4 regions of the Vibrio artabrorum genome follow, and region 2 is predicted to be linked to each of the others. Evidence: predicted binding sites of a transcription regulator. Region 2 holds the regulator's gene; each other region holds the start of a gene.
The links. The regulator PurR, encoded in region 2, represses purine synthesis genes. The targets are predictions, from matches to a motif close to TNANGNAAACGTTTNCNTNA.
Positions count from the first base shown of each region.

Region 1: a site for PurR is predicted at 1,540-1,559, ahead of purE (5-(carboxyamino)imidazole ribonucleotide mutase). Genes of this name have one in related genera too.
Region 3: a site for PurR is predicted at 3,322-3,341, ahead of OCU36_RS09920 (uracil-xanthine permease family protein). Genes of this name have one in related genera too.
Region 4: a site for PurR is predicted at 3,441-3,460, ahead of purT (formate-dependent phosphoribosylglycinamide formyltransferase). Genes of this name have one in related genera too.

Region 1 covers NZ_AP025458.1:3,035,729-3,041,197, forward strand. The annotation lists gene hemF (oxygen-dependent coproporphyrinogen oxidase) at 1-857, opposite strand, end outside; gene OCU36_RS13775 (L-threonylcarbamoyladenylate synthase) at 877-1,434, opposite strand; gene purE (5-(carboxyamino)imidazole ribonucleotide mutase) at 1,630-2,115, shown strand; gene OCU36_RS13785 (5-(carboxyamino)imidazole ribonucleotide synthase) at 2,121-3,251, shown strand; gene OCU36_RS13790 (DNA topoisomerase family protein) at 3,356-3,925, opposite strand; gene OCU36_RS13795 (DUF494 family protein) at 3,938-4,411, opposite strand; gene dprA (DNA-processing protein DprA) at 4,418-5,469, opposite strand, start outside.
Region 2 covers NZ_AP025458.1:1,869,234-1,874,702, reverse strand. The annotation lists gene OCU36_RS08425 (alpha/beta fold hydrolase) at 1-177, shown strand, start outside; gene OCU36_RS08420 (putative signal transducing protein) at 332-649, opposite strand; partial or broken gene OCU36_RS08415 (TVP38/TMEM64 family protein) at 661-1,446, opposite strand; gene OCU36_RS08410 (TfoX/Sxy family DNA transformation protein) at 1,459-2,049, opposite strand; cyclic di-GMP riboswitch class I at 2,177-2,262, opposite strand; gene purR (HTH-type transcriptional repressor PurR) at 2,428-3,432, opposite strand; gene torD (molecular chaperone TorD) at 3,746-4,393, opposite strand; gene torR (two-component system response regulator TorR) at 4,649-5,362, shown strand.
Region 3 covers NZ_AP025458.1:2,222,036-2,227,504, reverse strand. The annotation lists gene purM (phosphoribosylformylglycinamidine cyclo-ligase) at 51-1,091, opposite strand; gene upp (uracil phosphoribosyltransferase) at 1,261-1,887, shown strand; gene OCU36_RS09920 (uracil-xanthine permease family protein) at 2,027-3,265, opposite strand; gene OCU36_RS09915 (DUF2066 domain-containing protein) at 3,538-4,800, shown strand; gene OCU36_RS09910 (DUF2069 domain-containing protein) at 4,899-5,336, opposite strand; gene wrbA (NAD(P)H:quinone oxidoreductase) at 5,333-5,469, opposite strand, start outside.
Region 4 covers NZ_AP025458.1:1,664,300-1,669,768, forward strand. The annotation lists gene sbcB (exodeoxyribonuclease I) at 1-1,095, shown strand, start outside; gene OCU36_RS07490 (CidA/LrgA family protein) at 1,121-1,492, shown strand; gene OCU36_RS07495 (CidB/LrgB family autolysis modulator) at 1,495-2,172, shown strand; gene cdd (cytidine deaminase) at 2,471-3,358, shown strand; gene purT (formate-dependent phosphoribosylglycinamide formyltransferase) at 3,526-4,701, shown strand; gene OCU36_RS07510 (thiopurine S-methyltransferase) at 4,811-5,464, opposite strand.

The DNA.
Region 1 (5,469 bases), 1.2 Mb from region 2:
GGTTCATAACGGTATTCCCAACGAGCCAATGGTGGCATCGACATCAATATCGACTCGGTGCGCCCACCACTTTGCAGACCAAATAAGGTACCACGGTCGTACACTAGGTTGAATTCCACATAGCGACCACGACGGTAAAGTTGGAAGTCACGTTCGCGCTCACCATAAGGCGTTTCTTTACGTCGTTCTACAATTGGTAAGTATGCGGCTGCAAAACCTTCACCGACCGCCTGCATATAAGCAAAACTCTTCTCAAAGCCCCACTCATTCAGATCATCAAAGAACAGGCCACCCACACCGCGTGTTTCCTCTCGGTGGGGGAGATAGAAGTAGTTATCACACCACTCTTTATGTTCTTGATAAACATCATCACCAAACGGCGCACAAAGATCTTTAGCGGTTTGATGCCAAGATTGGCAGTCTTCATCGAAAGGATAAAATGGCGTTAAGTCAAAACCACCACCAAACCACCAAATCGGGGCTTCTCCTTCTTTTTCCGCTATGAAGAATCGAACGTTGGCGTGTGAGGTTGGGATGTATGGGTTTTTAGGGTGGATAACTAATGAGACTCCCATCGCCTCAAACTCACGGCCAGCCAATTCAGGGCGGTGAGCTGTTGCTGAGGCAGGCATTGCCTTACCCGCAACATGCGAGAAGTTAACCCCACCTTGCTCAAAGACCGCCCCGCGGGCCATCACGCGAGTTCGACCACCGCCACCCAGGCGTTCACCCGGCTCACGCTGCCATGCATCTTCTTCAAACAGTGCAGTGCCATCAGCCTGCTCAAGCTGTTGGCAAATCGAATCTTGTAGGCTCAGAAAAAACTGCTTTACGGCTTCTTTATCAATTGCTGACATCTTACTTCCTTCGCAGGGTTTAACCCTGTCTTAATATTTTCGACGTTTTTGCATCTCTAATTTCGCTAGGCTTGTCACGACCGCCCGTCTGACCTTCTAAAATAGCGACCAAATATTGGCCCAGTTGCTGCTGAACTTCTTCCGTCGTCATGCAAGGCGGCTCTCCGGTCAGGTTAGCACTGGTCGAGGTCAGCGGCTTACCGAACTCATTACACATCCTTTGAACCAAAGGGTGATCCGTCACTCGCACCGCGATGGAATCAAATTGACCGCTAACCCAATCCGTGACTTTACTACTGGTTGGCATGATCCAAGTCACCGGACCTGGCCATGTCGCTTTCACTGTAGCCAACTGCGCTTCCGTCAATTGGCTTTCATCAATGTAAGGTAACAGTTGCTCGTAACTCGCAGCAATTAGGATCAACCCTTTCTCGATCGGTCGCTGTTTTAAGTCGAGTAATTTCTTGATGGCATGTGGATTATCGGGATCACAACCGACCCCAAATACGCCTTCGGTCGGGTAAGCAATGACTTCACCTTGTTGTAATGCCTGCAAAGTATGTTGAAAGTTATCCAAGGGTTGCCTCATTAATTCAGTAATCGAACTCGCTAAGTGTACAAATTATCATTCACTGTGACTAAAGCTATTTGTTTATAAAATGTATCAATTAACCAACCAGACTGACGCAAACGTTTTCCTTGATCGATTTTACCCGTATAATGCGCACAAAATATCTAATCACTAATTAAATCGTACCTGAAGGAGTTTGAGATGACTGTCGGTATTATCATGGGATCTAAATCTGATTGGCCAACAATGAAGCGAGCAGCAGAAATGTTGGATCAGTTTGGCGTAGCGTACGAAACAAAAGTGGTTTCTGCTCACCGCACACCTCAGTTGCTTGCAGACTACGCAACCAGTGCGAAAGAGCGCGGTATTAAAGTGATTATTGCTGGTGCTGGCGGCGCTGCTCACCTTCCGGGTATGGCTGCGGCTTTCACCAGCGTACCGGTTCTAGGTGTTCCCGTTCAATCTAAAGCACTAAAAGGCATGGATTCTCTGCTTTCTATCGTGCAAATGCCAAAAGGTATTGCGGTAGGTACTCTAGCTATCGGTGAAGCGGGAGCTGCTAACGCGGGCATCCTAGCGGCTCAAATCATTGGTACATACAATGAAGAAGTGATGGCAAAAGTAGAAGCATTCCGCTCTGAGCAAACAGAAACGGTTCTGGCTAATCCAAACCCTGCTGAGGACTAATTTCCATGCATGTTCTTGTGTTAGGCGCGGGCCAACTTGCTCGCATGATGTCCCTAGCTGGGGCGCCGCTGAATATTGAAATTTCTGCTTTTGATGTTGGCAGTAAAAATATTATTCACCCATTAACGCAAGCGGTTCTAGGCAACGGCTTAGACAATGCGATTGAGCGTGCGGACGTGATTACTGCAGAGTTCGAACATATCCCTCACGATGTACTTGAGGTATGTGAACGCAGCGGTAAGTTCTTACCGACCACAGAAGCCATCAAAGCTGGCGGTGACCGTCGCCTTGAAAAAGCGCTGTTAGACGAAGCGAACGTGAAGAATGCTAAATACTACGTGATTAATTCTCGCGAAGATTTTGACGCCGCGATCGCTCACGTTGGCTTACCAATGGTATTGAAGAGCACACTGGGCGGCTACGATGGCAAGGGCCAGTGGCGCTTAAAGACATTAGATAATGTCGAGTCAACTTGGACAGAAATGGCTGAGTGCATTGCCGCAACAGACAACCAAGCGATTGTGGCTGAAGAGTTTGTCCCATTTGACCGCGAAGTATCACTGGTTGGTGCTCGTGGTATCAATGGCGAGATTCAAGTGTATCCACTGGCTGAGAATGTTCACACCGATGGCGTATTAAGCTTATCAACAGCGATTGACGACATTGAACTGCAAGCGCAAGCGAAAACCATGTTCACCGCCGTTGCAGAACGTTTGAATTACGTTGGCGTACTCGCACTAGAGTTCTTTAATGTTCAGGGTTCACTGCTGGTTAATGAGATCGCACCACGTGTTCATAACTCTGGCCACTGGACACAGCAAGGCGCTGAAACTTGTCAGTTTGAAAACCACCTGCGTGCCGTATGTGGGATGCCTCTCGGCAGCACCAAACTGATTCGCCCAACTGCAATGATCAACATTCTTGGTGAGGATACTCTTCCTGAGGCGATTCTGGCTCAAGGTGGTTGTCATGTTCATTGGTATGGCAAAGAGAAGCGCGCAGGTCGTAAGATGGGTCACATTAACGTGAGTGCTGACTACAACGCAGAGCTGCAAAGAGCGTTATGCTCACTGGCAGACATTCTTGATAAGCAAGCCTACCCAGCTGTGCATGAGTTTGCTGAGCAGATGAAGTAAGTCTACGGTGCTTGATAAATATAGAACGTTTATTGGATATAGAAACGGCGCTCATTGAGCGCCGTTTTTTATTTCTGGTCATTCACTTACTTTGATTAGTATTACTACTGAGATTGAATGTGATGACACTTGCGATCAGCACATTGGGTCTTAGTGCCACTGGCCATTTTCTTCTCCAGCAACAGCGGGAACTGGCACTGTTCACAACGACCTATAACAGGTGGCTGATTAACAGCGAACTTACACTTAGGGTAGTTATCACACGCATAGAAGGTTTTACCATAGCGAGATTTACGCTCAACCAAGTGGCCTCGACCACACTCAGGGCAGGCAACCTGTGGCTGCTCTTCAGGTTGTTCTTTCGGTTGATCCAAAGATTCGATGTGATTACACATTGGGTAACCACTGCAACCAATGAACATCCCAAAGCGACCTTGCCTTAATACCAATTCGTTTTGGCATTTAGGACACGGCACGCCCAGCTCTTTCACCACATGACCATCATTTTGATGAAGAGGCTTGATGTAATCACAGCTCGGATACTGCTTACAGCCTAAAAATGGGCCGTGCTTACCATGGCGAAGCTGAAGCTCCCCACCACACTGTGGACATGGTTCATGCTCTAACGCATGTTCATGTGCTGAAAAAAGCTGATTATCAATCTTACTACTCATGACAAGCCTGTATTAATGCAAGATACCTTGCTCTTTGGTGTACAACAGCTCTTCCATTTGCGTGTAAGCACTTTCATTACCCGGCACATTAAATAGCACCATTAAGATAATCCATTTCAGATCATCCAATTCAAACTCATTGGTATCAAGCCCCATCACACGATCAATCACCATCTCACGAATCTCCGTCGTGAGTACGTTGATCTGCTCAAGGAAGAGTAAAAAACCTCGACACTCCATATTAATACGTGAAATCTCTTTGCTTGTGTAAACACGCATCGAGGTGCTGGAGCACATAGTAATTGCCGCTTGGTTGTCAGTATCTTGCAGGGCCGCAAGATCCTCTAACCAATAGAGGGCCTTATAAATATCCTCTTGGTGAAACCCTGCTCGAAGAAGCTCATCTTCAAGCTCATCTTGATCCACCTGCAATTCTGAATCGCTATGGATATAGGTTTCAAACAAGTACATCAGTATGTCCATCATCCTAGCTTAGCCTCTCACCTTTCGAATATAGCCACCGGAAACTGCAACAACATGCCCAGAGAGCTCAAGCTCTAAAAGCTGCATCATGACCTCATGCACAGGTATATGGGTTCTCTGTGCCAAAATATCAACGGGTGTCGCCTCTAATCCTACGTTAGCGAACAGCTGTGGAAATGGCAATTGTTCATTTTCGCTCTCACTCGACGTCGATTCGAACAAACTGGGCTGCTGATCGATAGACCAGTCTAACAGACTCTTTATTTCAACCAACACATCTTGAGCACTCTGCACCAAACAAGCGCCAGTTTTAATTAAGCTATTGCCTCCGCGACTGGTTGGGCTATGAATCGAACCAGGAAGGGCAAACACTTCGCGGCCTTGCTCCATGGCATAGCGAGCGGTAATCAGAGAACCGCTTTTCTCAGCCGCCTCAACGACGAGAGTCCCCAAAGACAACCCACTGATAATACGGTTACGGCGAGGGAAATGTTCAGGTCGAGGTTTAGCGCTTGGACGGAACTCTGAGATCAGCGCGCCATTCTCACAAATTCTATCCGCTAGATCTCTATGTCGTGCCGGGTAGATGGAATCTAAACCCGCCCCCAATACGGCAAAAGTTTCGCCACCTTTTTCCAGAGCCCCATCATGAGCGTAGCCATCGATACCGAGCGCTAGGCCACTGGTGACAATCAAGCCGTTTTGCACGAACTCTTTGGCAAAAGACTTCGCCGTTTGCAGCCCTTCGAGACTGGCATTACGGCTGCCAACCATCGCGATTTGAGGCTCAATCAGTTTTTCAATATGCCCCTTAACGAAAAGCACGCTTGGTGCAGAGGCTATCTCGTTCAGCAGTTTGGGGTAATGTGAGCAATTCGCGGTAATGATGTGGTGGTTAGGTTGTCTTGCTTGCCACTCTAGGCACGCCTCTACTTCTCTTGGGGCTTGCTCCCTTAGATAGGAAATTTGCTTGGCTGACAAACCAAGCGCTTGCAGCTGTTGGCTGGAGTAGCCAACAATATTCGATGGGGAATCAACACTCAATAGACGAGAAAGACGCT
Region 2 (5,469 bases):
CTTTATTTGATGGGAGAGCGCGATTACATGTTCATTAAGCCTGTAAAAGAAATGGTGGAAGCACATGAGGCGAGTGAGTTGGTCGAAATAGCGAATTGCGGACACGTATGCAACGTGGAAAACCCTGAAGAGTTTAACCAACGTTCGATTGCCTTTATTCAAAAGCAACTGCAGTAAATCTTAAAAAGCGATTTACATTCGCCATATGCCTCAAAGTAACGGCGACAACAAGCTCAACGTGAACGCCGAAAAAATGGGAGGTGAACATTAGCTTCCCATTTTTTGAGCCCCGCTTTTTTGTCAGATGGATTTTAGCTGTAATGAATAGTTTCTATTCAGGAGAGGCGGTACCACATTGCCAACAAGACCCGAATTGAGCCTCATTGATTTCATGACACTTTCTGCAACGCCATTCTTCATAGATGATGGAATCTTGCTGCTTTTGGTATTCACTAACAATTAAACGTGCTTTGTCGGTCATTTCTGGCTCACATAGCCAAACGTAAGGGTCTGTATCTTCTGTGAAAGGGATTTCTCCCTTTAAACCAAATAACCCTTCTCCTCGGACTTCACACGCAATATTTTCGCTTTCTAGTAACCCACAAATGATATGAGCTTCTGTCGGATTCGATGCACTAAAGATTTTCATGGAAATAGACCTTATCCGGCGACAGGGGCAGAACGAAACTTGTTCATCAACCATTTAGCAATTATTGGGAATACACCCAGCAAGATAAACGACAATAGTACCGAAGGTGAAACAATCCCCGACAGTGAGTCGATTTCTGCCAGTTGAGTTCCAGCATTTAAGAAAACAGCAGTGCCTGGTAACATCCCAATTTGGCTCGTCAGGTAATAACGCGTGATCGACATTGGTGTTAAGCCCATTAATAAGTTAATAATAAAAAATGGGAAGACAGGAATTAAACGGAGCGAAAATAAGTAGAATGACCCGTCTTTTTCAATGCCTTTGTTTATCGTGACTAATTTGTCAGCAAATTTGCTTTGTATCCAGTCTTGTAAGAGGTATCGGCTACTGAGAAAAGCGAGAGTCGCCCCAATGGCACTCGCGAAAGACACCAATAGCAAACTGTTCCAGAATCCAAACAACGCAGCCCCTAACAGCGTCACGACAGCAGCCCCTGGAATCGAGAAAGCGGTAATCATGATATATACGACAAAATAGGTTGCGGCGGCGGCAATGAAATTGCTATCAATGTAGTCATTTAAAACGGCTTGTTGATCTTTGGCATTCTCAAGTGTTAGGTATTGGCTAAAGTTAAGACCTAACAAAAGGATAGTGGCGATCAATGCCAGACCCAATATGACTTTTTTACTCATTGCGATTTCCTATAATTTTTAATGCATCACTTGAGTATAGACAGGCAAAACGTCAATTAACTTTCAGCACATATAAAAAAAGCCGCAAAAATGCGGCTTAGTCATAGGGTGATAATGTTAATTAACTCGATTGCTCAGCTCTTCGCGACGCTGTTGAGGTATCACAGACCAGTGTGTGCCATTGATAGCACCTTCTAGCGCCCAAAGCAGTTCGATACTGACAGAAGAGGCGTGTGATTCTTTGATGGCGTTAAATGCGTTTACAGAGCCTGATTCATATAAATGTTCTACAGATTCTATCCCAGCCTTTTTTAACATACGCTCAGTCGCGAGTCTGAGGTTAGGAAGATCTTTTAATCGAGTTGGCTTAGCTGAGGATTGCTGAGCTTTTTCATTTTTAGCATACCCTAAAGAAGCACTGGCCAGTTGCAAAATTTCCTTTTGATCTTGCCATAGGCTCTCGGGCAAAGCGAAATATTTGGTAACAACAGGGAACCCTCGTTTTTTGTAGACGTAAGGCTGAAATCCTTGCTGCTCGAATTGATTCGTTGTGCTTTTGTCTGCTCGTATATGCAATTGGTCATTTACCACTAGGGCAAACATGGTGTTATCAGCGAAAAGCCCGAAGCCACCAAACATTGAGCGTGATTTTATTTTTCCTAAGGGCTCAAACAACTTCATTGAGTCCTTTAGTATCGGTTTATCCATGTTATTCATCTCGGTGTATTTGAACTACGCCACCAAATAAGCAGGTCCGAGAGATTAGCAAAATGTTGCAACTAAATTGTCAATAAGCCGTAAATTACTAAATTATTAGCAACTACTGCATTTTGCCATCGGTAGCCCCGCTACCATACCAACGAGTGGTTTAGGCCGGAAGCTTTGCGTCTCACTCTTTCGAGTGATTTGCCCTGTGCGTGACTGATTAAATAGAATAAAGTTTTTGTTGAATGAAGCTCACACTTGCTATTCAAAAGTGTGATACTGCTTCAATTAATCTTCTTTCTTATATGCATCTAAGTTAGGTTTTTGTGTTGATAAAAAGGCGCCCCCAAAGGAGCGCACGATTAGATGAGAATATAACCATTAATTTAACGTTTTAACGGTGCTTCGCTCAACAATTTCAGGGTGCATTTCGAACACACGTTTTTCATGGTCTTTATCTTTAATGCGTTCTAATAAAATTTCAAATGCATTTTTACCAACACGACGCTTCGGTTGGTGAACCGTAGTCAACGGTGGAGAGAAGTACTCAGCCAGTTCGATGTTGTCGTAACCGATGACAGAGATATCTTCAGGAATACGAATTCCTTTTTCTTGTAGTCGGCTCATTAAGCCAAGAGCCATTGTATCGTTAAAGCAGAATACGGCTGTTGGACGTTTTTTCATTTCGATGATTTTATCTGCCGCGAGAACGGCAGTATCACATTCGAAGTTACCTTCAATGATCATGCTGTCATCAGCAGAAATCTGTGCTTCATTGAGCGCACGTTTGTAACCAGCGATGCGTTCAATACAGGCCGCTTTGTCTAAGTGGCCGCTTAAACAAGCTATGTCAGTGTGACCGCGATCAATTAGGTATTTTGTCGCTAGGTAGCCACCTTCTTCAGAGTTATCGATAATTTTATCGGCTTGAGAGCTTTCAGGCCCCCAGTCCATCACCACTTTAGGGATATCAGCGTGACGGTCCAACATCTCTCTTAGCTCTTCTGTTAAGTCAGAACACATCACCAAGATGCCATCGACACGTTTCTCTGCAAGCATTCGAATGTAGTCTCGTTGCTTCTCATAGATACCGCCGGTGTTACACAATATCAAAGTGTAACCTTGACGATAGCAGTAGCTCTCAACACCATCGATAACTTCAGAGAAGAACAGGTTCGTTGATTGCGTTACTAACATACCAATAGTGCGTGTTGTATTGCACTTTAAACTCCGTGCGACAGCACTTGGTGCGTAGTTTAATTCGTCTACGGCTTGATTGACTTTCTCTTGAGTTGCTTCTGCAACAAAACGTGTTTTGTTGATTACATGAGATACGGTCGTTGTCGATACGCCGGCTAAGCGAGCGACGTCTTTTATAGTGGCCATGGTTTTATCCTATTAGAAGCTACTTTCCCAAGTATGGGATGAAGTAGCCGTTAAGCTACCTAATTAAGAGCTTATAGTTGTAGGGCTCTTTGGGTACTAAGTGCTAAAAAACAAAAAACCGCTATTGAGCGGCTTGTCTTAACACTAAAATGCTCTGAATTTTTATAAGCATAGCATTTCGTGAGCATTTCATATTTTATCGTTTGCGGTCACAATTTTAAACTGACTAGAAATTACTCGCAACAAAATTCACCCAGAAATCCGGGTGAATTGTCACATTATCTGAATTTATTGACCGAGTCATACTGCCCGTTTATTCACCCGCCAAATATAGAGTGTCTAGGTTACAGAAAGCAACAAGTAGGGATGAAACCGATGCATAGAAACCGAATGAATCGATGTCGTGACATTTTGCATTGAACTTTGGTAACCAAGTCAGCAGTGTTTGTTCGATAAATTGCTGCTGACTAGCAAACGATTTCTCTAGCTCATCCTCACACTCAGTGTCGTTAGAGCGGATGATCAGGTTGCCAAGAAAGTCGAGTTCGATGGCAATGTGATCTGCTGGTTCTTTGAGATCTTGATTCACGACTAAATTGTGTTTCGCCATGATCTCTTCCATATCTTTTGCAGGTTTATCGTTTAATAACCCCGTCTCACCGATATACATTGAAGCGTAAGGAAGGGCGCCATGCTTATCCGTTTTTAAAAATAGATCACAGAAGTCAGCTGCTAGCTCTAACTGTGCATCTTCACGAGTTTGTAAACGGTTGAGCGCGTCTACCAAGCTGTCGATTGCTGGCTTAAGTGTTTCATTTTCCCCTAAACCAGTCAGAAAGGAACGAATTTCGACAGAATGATAGTGATCAAGCTCTTCTTGAGTGAGTTCTTTAGCGAATAAGCTTGATAGCCACCAATATATTTCTGCTCTTTGTTCGTTGAACGCTTTCGTATCTTTCATTTGATTAATCCTAATATCGTCTTTCGTATTGCTTGGCTACGAAGGCTAACTAACCGTGATATTTGTAGAGTACAACGTCACTCGCTAGCAATAATGCCTATATTGAATTGCGATGAGCGATAAATAGCAAGGTTTAAGATTGTCTTGTATCAAAAAAAAATCATCTTTCTGGCTTTTATCTTCTGTACGACTAGAATTGTTACTAGTTATGAATAGAATAGTCAATGAAACTATTAAATAAGAAAAGTGGTGTAGATGAGCTATCACGTATTGGTCGTTGAAGATGATGTGGTAACCCGCAGTAAACTGGTTGGATATTTCCAGAATGAAGGTTACACCGTGAGTGAAGCAGAGAGCGGTGCTCAAATGAGAAACGTTTTGAAAGAAAACAGCGTTGACCTCATTATGCTCGACATCAATTTACCCGGTGAAGATGGATTGATGCTAACTCGCGAATTACGCAGTCAATCAGACATTGGAATTATTTTAGTTACTGGGCGTACGGATAGCATCGACAAAATCGTAGGCCTTGAAATGGGTGCAGACGACTATGTGACTAAACCCTTTGAACTACGCGAACTGTTGGTTCGAGTTAAAAACTTACTTTGGCGTATTGCTGCCGCTCGCAAAACGGCGACGGGGCACGAAGAGCAAGATGACAATGAATCCGTTGTTCGTTTCGGTGAATGGACGTTTGATATTCCTCGCCGAGCGCTGAGCAAAAATGGCGAACCGGTGAAATTAACTAAGGCCGAGTATGAGTTACTCGTCGCACTATCTTCTTACCCTAATCAGGTATTAAGTCGCGAACGTATTCTGAACATGATCAGCCACCGAGTGGATGCGCCTAATGATCGTACCATCGACGTACTGATTCGTCGCATGCGTGCCAAAATGGAGTTTGACCCTAAGAATCCACAAATTTTTGTAACGGTGCATGGTGAAGGTTACATGTTCGCCGGTGATTAAAGTTTTTAGTGGCGTTTAATCAGTAACGAGACAATTAATCAGCAACGAGACAATAAGCGTAAAAAAGCCGAGACAGAGTATATGTCTCGGCTTTTTTTATAACGGCT
Region 3 (5,469 bases), 350 kb from region 2:
ATGAGGACCATTAGGTCCTCATTGATTAACTCAGTAAGCGAACGCGTCACTTATTTGATTTCAACTTGCTCTTCGCCAGCTTCAGCGTTAGCAATTTCACCGATAACCCAAGCGTTTTCGCCTTCAGCTTTCAGCAGTTCAACCGCTGCGTCAGCTTGATCTTTCGGTAGCGCAACTACTAGGCCTACACCACAGTTGAAAGTGCGGTACATTTCAAATGTCTCCACGTTACCTTTCTCTTGTAGCCACTTAAAGATAGCAGGCCATTCCCAGCTCTTGCCATCAATGACGGCTTTAGTGCCTTCAGGAAGTACGCGTGGGATATTTTCCCAGAAACCACCACCGGTGATGTGCGAGATAGCATGAATGTCATGCTCTGCAATCATTTTAAGTGCCGATTTGATGTAAATCTTAGTGGGTTCTAGTAGGTGCTCACCGATAGTGCGACCTTCTAGTTCTTCACTCTTATCAGCACCAGAAACTTCTAGGACTTTACGAATTAAAGAGTAACCGTTTGAGTGTGGACCGCTTGAGCCAACAGCGATAAGGGCGTCGCCTGCTGCTACTTTAGTGCCGTCAATGATGTCCGCTTTTTCGACAACACCCACACAGAAGCCAGCTACATCGTAGTCGTCGCCTTCGTACATGCCTGGCATTTCAGCCGTTTCACCACCGATGAGTGCACAGCCAGCTTGAACACAGCCTTCAGCAATACCAGAAACAACGTCTGCTGCTGTATCGACATCTAGCTTACCTGTTGCGTAGTAGTCTAGGAAGAATAGCGGCTCACCACCTTGAACGATTAAGTCGTTCACACACATTGCCACTAGGTCGATACCAATGGTGTCGTGTTTTTTCAGATCCAAAGCAAGGCGAAGTTTAGTACCAACACCATCAGTACCTGAAACAAGTACCGGCTCTTTGTATTTCGTTGGAAGTTCACATAGGGCGCCAAAGCCACCAATACCGCCCATTACTTCAGGGCGACGAGTGCGTTTAACAGCACCTTTGATACGGTCAACTAGTGCATTACCTGCGTCGATATCAACACCAGCGTCTTTGTAGCTTAGAGAAGAAGTATTACCACTCACGGGATAGTCCTCGAACTTAAGTTGGATGTGAAAACGGCGCTATTCTAACAGGGCTTGATTACCAAGAGCAAACGTTTGCGCGGTTTTTTTTATTAGAATAAAGATTCTGAAATACCCCCACAGTTCGTGTATAATCTACAGGTTTGTTTAAATATTGCCGGAGTTGGAAATGAAAGTTGTTGAAGTGAAACACCCGCTAGTAAAACATAAAATTGGCCTGATGCGTGAAGGTGACATTAGCACTAAGCGTTTTCGTGAGCTAGCGACAGAAGTGGGTAGCCTTCTAACATACGAAGCGACATCAGACTTTGAAACTGAGCGTGTAACGATTAACGGTTGGAACGGTCCTGTAGAAGTTGACCAAATTAAAGGTAAAAAAGTAACGGTAGTGCCAATCCTACGTGCTGGTCTAGGCATGATGGATGGCGTTCTTGAGCACATCCCAAGTGCACGTATCAGCGTTGTTGGTATCTACCGAGACGAAGAAACGCTGGAGCCGGTACCGTACTTCAATAAGCTTGCATCTAACATCGATGAGCGTATTGCTCTAGTGGTAGACCCAATGCTTGCAACAGGCGGTTCTATGATCGCGACGATCGACCTGTTGAAAGAGAAAGGTTGTAAGCACTTTAAGATTCTTGTGCTTGTTGCTGCTCCTGAAGGTATCGCTGCTCTAGAAAAAGCGCACCCAGATGTTGAGTTGTACACTGCTGCAATCGATGAGAAGCTAAACGACAAGGGCTACATTGTTCCTGGTCTTGGCGATGCGGGTGATAAGATCTTTGGTACTAAGTAATTCGGTTCGGTTTAAGTTAATTTAAAGAGTGATTTAAACTTAACTGGACCTGCTATCAATAAAAGGGAGAGCATTCGATGCTCTCCCTTTTTTGATCTTGTTTGATTATGATTCTTTTGAATCTAGCCTTACCGACTCATTAATCGATTTGAGCTTTGTCTACTACTGTGTTGTCGCCTAATTCTTCTGGAAGGACTAGGTTAAGTAGAATTGCCACGATACCACATAAGCTTACGCCTTGAAGGCTAAAGTCGCCGATGCCAAATGCCATGCCGCCAATACCGAAGACTAACGTAATGCCCACAATCACCAGGTTGCGTGATTTGTGTAGGTTAACGTTGTTCTGAATTAGGGTGTTCAGGCCTACCGTTGCGATAGAACCAAACAGAAGAATCATGATGCCGCCCATCACTGAAACTGGAATTGTTTGAAGCAGGGCTCCGAGCTTACCGACTAACGCAAGAACGATTGCCGTCACTGCTGCCCACGTCATGATCACCGGATTGAATGCTTTAGTCAGCATTACCGCGCCGGTTACTTCACTGTAGGTTGTGTTTGGTGGAGCGCCCAGCATCGAAGCCGCAATGGTTGCTACACCATCGCCAGTAATTGTGCGGTGTAGGCCCGGTTTTTTAAGGTAGTCTTTACCGGTTACGTTAGAGATAGCAAGCATGTCGCCAACGTGCTCAACGGCTGGAGCGATTGCAACAAACACCATGAAGAAAATCGCGTTGATGTTGAATTCTGGTGCGGTGAAGTTGGGCAGAGCTAACCAAGACGCTTGAGCCACTGGCGTGAAGTCGACCACGCCATAGAATAAGCTTGTCAGGTAACCGGCGACGATCCCACCGAAGATAGGCAGCAGTTTAAGGAAGCCTTTTGAGAACACACTGATGATAATGGTCACTATCAGTGAAATAGAAGAGATCCACAGTGCAGCGTCAGCATCGATAAGTTGAACGGCACCGTCCCCTGTTTTTCCCAATGCCATGTTAACTGCAACAGGGGCAAGGCCTAAACCGATCACCATGATCACAGGGCCAACCACCACGGGTGGAAGTAATTTATGGATGAAAGCAACACCGCGAACTTTGATCAATGCCCCCATCAAAACATACACAACACCGGATGCCATTAAACCGCCCATGGTTGCACCTACACCCCAAGTTTGAATACCAAACATAATAGGGGCGATAAATGCAAAAGAAGAGGCTAAGAAGATTGGCACAGAGCGGCGTGTAATAAGTTGGAATAAAAGAGTACCGATACCTGCGCCAAAGAGTGCTACGTTGGGATCGAGCCCGGTTAGCAGTGGCACTAATACAAGCGCACCAAAAGCAACAAACAGCATTTGTGCACCTTGCAAAGCATTTTTCATGTTATGTCCTTAACAATGATCGTGATATGAAAAGTAAAATTCGCGAGATTCTATCATTTGGCAATCGATTGCCACACCAAGTAGATCAAATTTATTTGTCTTAATGATGTTTACCGCCATCATGATTAGAAAAGTCCACGTTAAATAAGCGGACGATTTATGATCGTTAGTGGGTAATTTATGGTTATTAAGCTCTGTGAGTTCTAACAACCTTGCCCCTCAATCCATAGTTGCTTATCATCAAGGCACACGATTTGAATATTAGGATCAGTATGCGCTTTATAGCATTGTTGTTAATGGCACTATCAGCCTCTCCGAGTTATGCATTGACTAAAGTCGATATTTTTGGTGCTGAGGTAGTGATTAACGCTGAAGACAAACAGCCAGAACAAGTGGCAAGAATGACGGGTATGGAGCAGGTATTAATACGTGCGACTGGCCAAACCGATGTCGCTTCGAATGAGACGATTAAAAAGGCGATGCGTAACAGTGCGCAGTACCTGTCTCAAATGAGTTTTGGTGAAAGCCATGCTCAAGAAACGCTGCGTATGCGTTTTAATGGTGCTCAAATCCGATCTTTATTGACTCAAGCTCAGTTACCGTATTGGCCTGATACTCGCTCGAACATTCTTGTTTGGCTCGTAGAAGAAGGCCATTACGACAAGAATATTGTTTGGGAACACTCTAAATCACAACTGGCCTCAGGTTTACAAGCGTACGCAAAGGAGCGAGGTTTACCACTGACGCTTCCTATTGGCGATTTTGACGATATTACGGGTATTGCGACTTCTGATTTATGGGGCAGCTTTATCACACCGATCAGTAAAGCGAGTCTGCGTTACCCTGTTGATGCCGTGTTGGTGATAAAGGCTCAACCTTCAGGTTTACGTTGGGCTCTATATGATCAAAAGCCGAGTCAATTGACGAGCGCTCCAACATCGCCAGTGAGTGGTTCTTTGTCGGGTAACAGCGCAACGATGTCTAAGAAGTTAGTCGACCAAATCAGTAACTACTACTCAGCTAAAAGTGCTGTGACGGTAGCGAGTGAGTCATCAGAATCGATTTTAACCCAGTTTATTAGCCTGAATAATGCTCAGGATTTCTTCCAATTGGAGAACGCACTTAAGCGTCTAAACTCGGTGGCAAGCCTCGATATTCTGAAGATTCAAAACAACGAAGTGACTTTCCGAATCCACTTATTGTCGACTCAACAAGAGTTTGAGCAGGAAGTTGCAAGAATTCGTCAGCTTGCCAAGGTTGAAGAGCCTTACATTGAACCTGAAGTGAGTCCTGAATTTGAATCGCAAGACAACACTATGTCTGTCGGTGATGCTCCCGAGTCGGCTGTTGCAGTGAAAGCGGAAGAGGGTGTAAGTGATTCAAGCGTGCAAGTGATTAAGAGCAATGAGGTATCAACGGATACTGTTCTCACAAACACGCCTGACACAACGTTAGCGGAATCTAGCTCGGAAGATTTAACCACCACAGCGCCAATGGATGCTAAGCCAAGTCTCGTATACGAATGGGTTCGCTAGTACTGCTCTGTTTGATATGACATCATGAAAAAGCCCTGCTAGAGCAATCTTGCAGGGCTTTTTGTTACCATCTCAGAACAATAACATCCAATCAATTATTATTGCTCGAACTTAGCTTTTTCTTTCTTTTCTACTTCAGAAAGGCGCTTCAGTTTAATCCCTAACTCTTTGGCTCTAAAGCGAGTAAATAAAATGTTGCCCACGAAGCCTAGAGTGGTTAAAAGCAGTTCTACTGCCGCTAATAGGCGCTCTCCACCGTCGACATATAAGAGAGTGAATGCGTGTAGGAAGTAGAGCATCAAGACGAAATTCGCCCAAGCGTGCGTATAAGGTTTACCTGCTAAAATGCCCGGTAATGGCAGTAACAGCGGGATAGCCCAAGCAATCGCCAGCGTGACATTACTGAGATGAGGGTGCGGTGAAAGCGTCATCTGCCAAGCCACCACCCAGAATAGAAGCGACAAGTTGCCCGCTAAAGCAAGGTAGCGAAAGAGTTTGGTTTTGGGAGACATCGCCGTTTCTGGCATATACATCATTGAGAAATTCCCTTCTGATTTATTGCGATGCGCGCTAGGCGTTTACCTAGATTTTGCGCCAACTCAATCTCTTCTTTGCTAAGCGAAGCGCTTTCTCCAGTACTGCTTGCACCATAAGGCGTACCACCGGTTT
Region 4 (5,469 bases), 200 kb from region 2:
CGATATACCTGTTATCGTAATTTTATCGACCCGTACGCATGGAGCTGGCAGAACGGTAACTCTCGTTGGGATCTACTGGACGTGATGCGCGCCGTCCACGCACTTCGCCCTGAAGGCATTGTCTGGCCAGAGAACGAAGACGGTTACCCAAGTTTCAAACTGGAAGACCTATCAAAGGCCAATGACATTGAACACGAAAACGCGCACGATGCGATGGCCGATGTTATTGCGACTATCGAGTTAGCGAAAAAGTTGAAAGCGGCACAGCCGAAAATGTTTGACTACCTATACAACATGCGCCACAAGCGTAAGCTGAATGAGTTAGTCGACATTGTAAACATGACGCCTCTAATGCACGTTTCAGGCATGTTCGGTCGTGATTGCCACTACACGAGCTGGGTGGTGCCTATGGCGTGGCACCCAACCAATCAAAATGCGGTTATCGTGGTTGACTTGGCTAAAGACCCTAGCCCATTGCTTGAGCTTGATTCCGATGCCCTGCGTGAAAGGCTCTATACAAAGCGCAGTGAGCTATCAGAAAACGAGCTTCCAGTTCCGATCAAACTTGTACACTTGAACAAGTGTCCAATTCTTGCACCAGCAAAAACCCTGACGGCTGAAAATGCCGCAACTATCGGTATTGATCGACAACAGTGTCTCAATAACCTAGCACTATTACGTGAACACCCTGAAATTCGCGAAAAGCTGATCGGTTTGTATTCACAAGAACGTGTATACGAGAAAAGTGACGACGTCGACACCCATCTGTATGACGGCTTCTTTTCACCCGCCGATAAAACCGCAATGAACATCATTCGTGAAACCGACCCAAATAACTTATCAGCGTTAGACATCACTTTTGGCGACGAACGTATTAAACCGTTACTGTTCCGTTACCGTGCTCGACACTTCCCATGGACACTTGATGAGCAGGAGCAATTGAAGTGGGCAAACCATTGTCGTGAGTTTTACGAAAGTCGCTTGGAAGAGTACATGTTAAACCTAGAGAATCTCGCACACGAACATGAGAGCGACGAAAAAAAGATGGCGATCTTGAAGGCGGTTTATCAATACGTAGAAAACTTAGCCAGCTAATTCCACTATCAAGAGATGTTACACTTTGAAAGAACGTTTAATCCAACTCGTCTACTGCTTGATCTCCTTTGCTTTGATCCTAGGCGCCCTCACAGCAGGTAACGCGTTACAACACCTGTTAGACACCGCTATCCCGGGCAGTATTTTTGGCATGTTAATTTTATTTGCTGTCATGGTGATTGGTATTGTTCCTGCACACTGGGTACAACCCGGTGCTAGCTTGATCATTCGCTTTATGATTTTATTATTTGTTCCGATCAGTGTCGGGTTGATGGAGCACTTTGACGAACTTATCGCAAATGCATTGCCCATCTTAGCCAGTGCCGTGGGGGGGACGCTGATCGTCTTGGTTTCTTTATCATGGTTCTTAGACCGCTTGCTTTCGAGAGGTCAATAATCATGTGGATCCTACTGACCATCGTGGTGTTTCTATTTGCTCGCTGGATAAGCCAGAAAGTGAACTCGCCACTGTGTAACCCATTGCTGATCAGCATTGGGGTTATTATTCCTATTCTGCTGTTTTTCAAAATCCCCTTTGAAACTTATTATGCGGACAACACTTGGATTACCTACATGCTTCAACCTGCGGTCGTTGCACTTGCTTACCCGCTCTACGAGCAACTGCCGCAAATCCGCACTAACTGGCGTATCATCACCTTAGCTTGCACACTTGGCAGCGTAATGTCGATGATCACAGCAGCCTTGATCGCCGTCGCTTTTAAAGCCGATTTGAGCTTAATCGCAAGTTTACTCGGTAAGTCAGTCACCACACCTATCGCTATGGAAGTCTCCAGTCATTTAGGGGGCGAAGCCGCGATTGCCGCAATTCTGGTGCTTATTGTGGGTCTGTTTGGGGCCATTTTCGCTTACCCTATTTATAACCTAATCGGTATTAAGAGTCCGATAGCACGAGGGTTAACCATGGGCACAGTATCGCATGCTCTAGGAACCGCAACCTGTGCAGAAAAGAACCCACAAGATGCGGCTTTTAGCTCTCTCGCGTTAGTACTTTGTGGTGTTATAACCTCGATTATCGCGCCGAGCATATTTGCTATCGTCGTTTGGCTCTACGCGTAATCCGATGGGCTGGCATATTCATTTTTAATCTCTCGAAAGCCCAACAAAACGCTGATGACATAACATCTACTTGGGCTTATTCTCGGCACTCACCTAATCATGCCAAGCGATTGGGCTCAAATTTGAGTCAATAAATGCGATAGGCATGGTCATATTGGTCTTTGCAATCGATTTCATCTGTGACCTCACTCTAATTATGCAATAGAATGTAACAACAAGATCGCAATAGTGACTTGAATCACGGATTATTCTTGAGTATTGCATAAACTTAAAGCCTAAGGTTAATTAAGGATTCAACATGAACAGTCGTATTACCATGGCGCTGGAAAGTGCTCCAGCATCAATTAGGACACTTTTGAGTGACATCGTATTTTCAGATAGCTTCGATGCAACGTTATCTTCAGAGCAATTTGCTGATTTACTGCAAGCCAGCGGTTTAACTGATAACGAGTTACGTGTTGCACTGCTTCCTTTTGCCGCCGCTTATTCTTACGCACCGCTCTCCGAGTTTTATGTTGGCGCTATCGTACGTGGTTTGTCTGGGACTTTGTATTTTGGGGCAAACCTTGAAGTCGCCGGCGCTCAGTTAAGCCAAACTGTGCATGCAGAACAGTCAGCGATTAGCCACGCTTGGATGAAAGGTGAAGAAGGTATTTCCGACATCACGATTAACTTCAGCCCTTGTGGTCACTGTCGCCAATTCATGAATGAACTTACGACAGCAAAAGAGCTTCAAATTCAGCTTCCACAACGCACTGAAATGTCTCTACAAGACTATCTGCCGGATTCATTTGGCCCCGCTGATTTAGGCATTACAGAAGGCTTGATGACGAAATTAGATCACCAATACACATCCGCAGAGACGAGCCCAATTATTGTGAGCGCACTTGCCGCCTTAAACCGCAGCCACGCCCCTTACACTAAGAACCTAAGTGGCGTTTCATTACAGCTGGCAACGGGTGAAATCTTTACGGGTGCGTACGCTGAAAACGCCGCCTTCAACCCTAGCCTTCCGCCATTACAAGTTGCACTCGTTCAACTTAGACTGGCTGGCTTCGATTTTGAGCAAATCGAAAACGCAGCCTTGGTTGAAATCGCTGACGGAAACATCAGTCACTTAGCAGAGACTCAGTCGACATTGGAAGCGATTAACCCTGACATTCCAGTGAGTTACTTAGCAATTTAAGCACATTCCATTAACAAAACACGCAAAAAAGCAGCCCATATTATTAGGCTGCTTTTTTTATACTTCTAATTCATACCACAGACCGCGCAAACGTTTGCTTTTATCGGTCAAATAAGTATGATCACACCGTTTTCAATCACTCGTTTAAAAGATCGGAAGGAATGTCTATGTTTGGTACCGCTATTCGTGAAAATGCTACTCGTGTACTTCTATTAGGTTCAGGCGAACTCGGCAAAGAAGTCGCTATTGAGTGCCAACGTTTAGGTTTGGAAGTGATTGCATGTGACCGTTATGAAGACGCACCCGCTATGCAAGTGGCGCATCGCAGTCATGTGTTCGATATGTTAGACGCTGATGCGTTAGAAGCCATTATTGAGCTCGAAAAACCCGATTACGTAGTACCAGAAATCGAAGCGATTGCCACCGGTAAACTCGTGGAGCTTGAAGCAAAAGGATTGAATGTCGTTCCAACAGCGAACGCGACGAAACTGACGATGAACCGCGAAGGCATTCGTCGCCTAGCCGCAGAAACGTTAGAGTTGAGCACATCTCCGTACCGTTTTGCTGACACCTTTGAAGATTTCGCCGCTGCGGTCGAATTTGTGGGCATGCCTTGTGTCGTGAAACCCGTGATGAGCTCTTCAGGCAAAGGCCAAAGCGTCATCAAAACAGAAGAAGATATTCAAAAGTCTTGGGATTACGCGCAAGATGGTGGTCGCACTGGCGCGGGTCGTGTCATCGTTGAAGGCTTTATCGACTTTGATTACGAAATCACACTATTAACCGTTCGAGCAGTAGACGGCATTCATTTCTGTGCGCCTATCGGCCACCGCCAAGAAGACGGTGACTACCGCGAGTCATGGCAGCCACAAATCATGTCAGACAACGCTTTAAAAGCAGCGCAATACACCGCAGGGCAAGTGGTTAACGCACTAGGCGGTTACGGTATCTTTGGTGTGGAACTGTTTGTTAAAGGTGATCATGTCATTTTCAATGAAGTGTCCCCTCGCCCACACGATACCGGTTTAGTAACCTTGATGTCTCAAGACTCATCTGAATTTGCGCTGCATGTACGCGCATTTACGGGTATGCCAATTAAATCCATCACGCAATACGGCCCGTGTGCATCAGCGGTTATTCTGGGTCAAGGCACATCAACAAACATCCGCTTTGAAGGGCTTGCAGAAGCGCTAGATGCACCACAAACGCAAGTTCGTCTATTTGGTAAGCCAGACATTGATGGTCGCCGTCGCCTTGGTGTCGCGTTAACTCGCCGTAATAGCACAGAGACCGCGATTGAAGATGCAATTGAAAGCGCTTCAAAAGTAAAAGTCATTTACTGATGGTGTCTCTATCTGAGCCATACAGCCTTCACCTCTGAACAATAAAAATACGGGCTATTTAGCCCGTATTTTTGTCTTTTATCTTGTCATCGAATTCAGCAAGCTAAACCTAAGCAATAGACTCAATCAAATACACCTCTTCACTGAATCGAGACAAACCTTTCTTCGTAATCTTTGGGTGTTTATCGTCGGCGATATCTTGATTTAACAACGTAATTTTATAGCCGACAAATAACCGTTCGATCTCTGACAGAGGTACGCTAAACGGAGGCCCCGCCATCTCGCTTTGTTCGTAATCCAATGTCACCAGTAAGATCGTACCACTCGGTTTCAACAGTTGCTTCAAACGCGCGACGTACTGAACTCGCATCTCTTCAGGTAATGCCACCAGCGAAGCACGATCATAAATAATGTCGACCGGCTGGATTGGCGCGGTGAAATAATCGCCCGTATAAATACTCAATTCATCGAATTGATAAAGCTCGTGCTGACCACTGATTTGAGTCACTGTTGGTGTGTACAAATGCTCAGAGAAAAAGGCACGAACCGCAATTTGGCTTAATTCAACACCTTGAACCTGTTCGTGCTTGGTTGCTAACCAAATTAAATCTTCACTCTTACCACAAAGAGGCACGAAGACACTTTTGTCGTAGCTTGGGTTAGTCTTTTCCCAAAATTCGATAAGAAGCGGGTTTACATCTTCAAGGTGGAAACCAATTTGGTTGGCAGCCCATTTATTGTGCCAAAATTCAGGATTATTCATCTTTC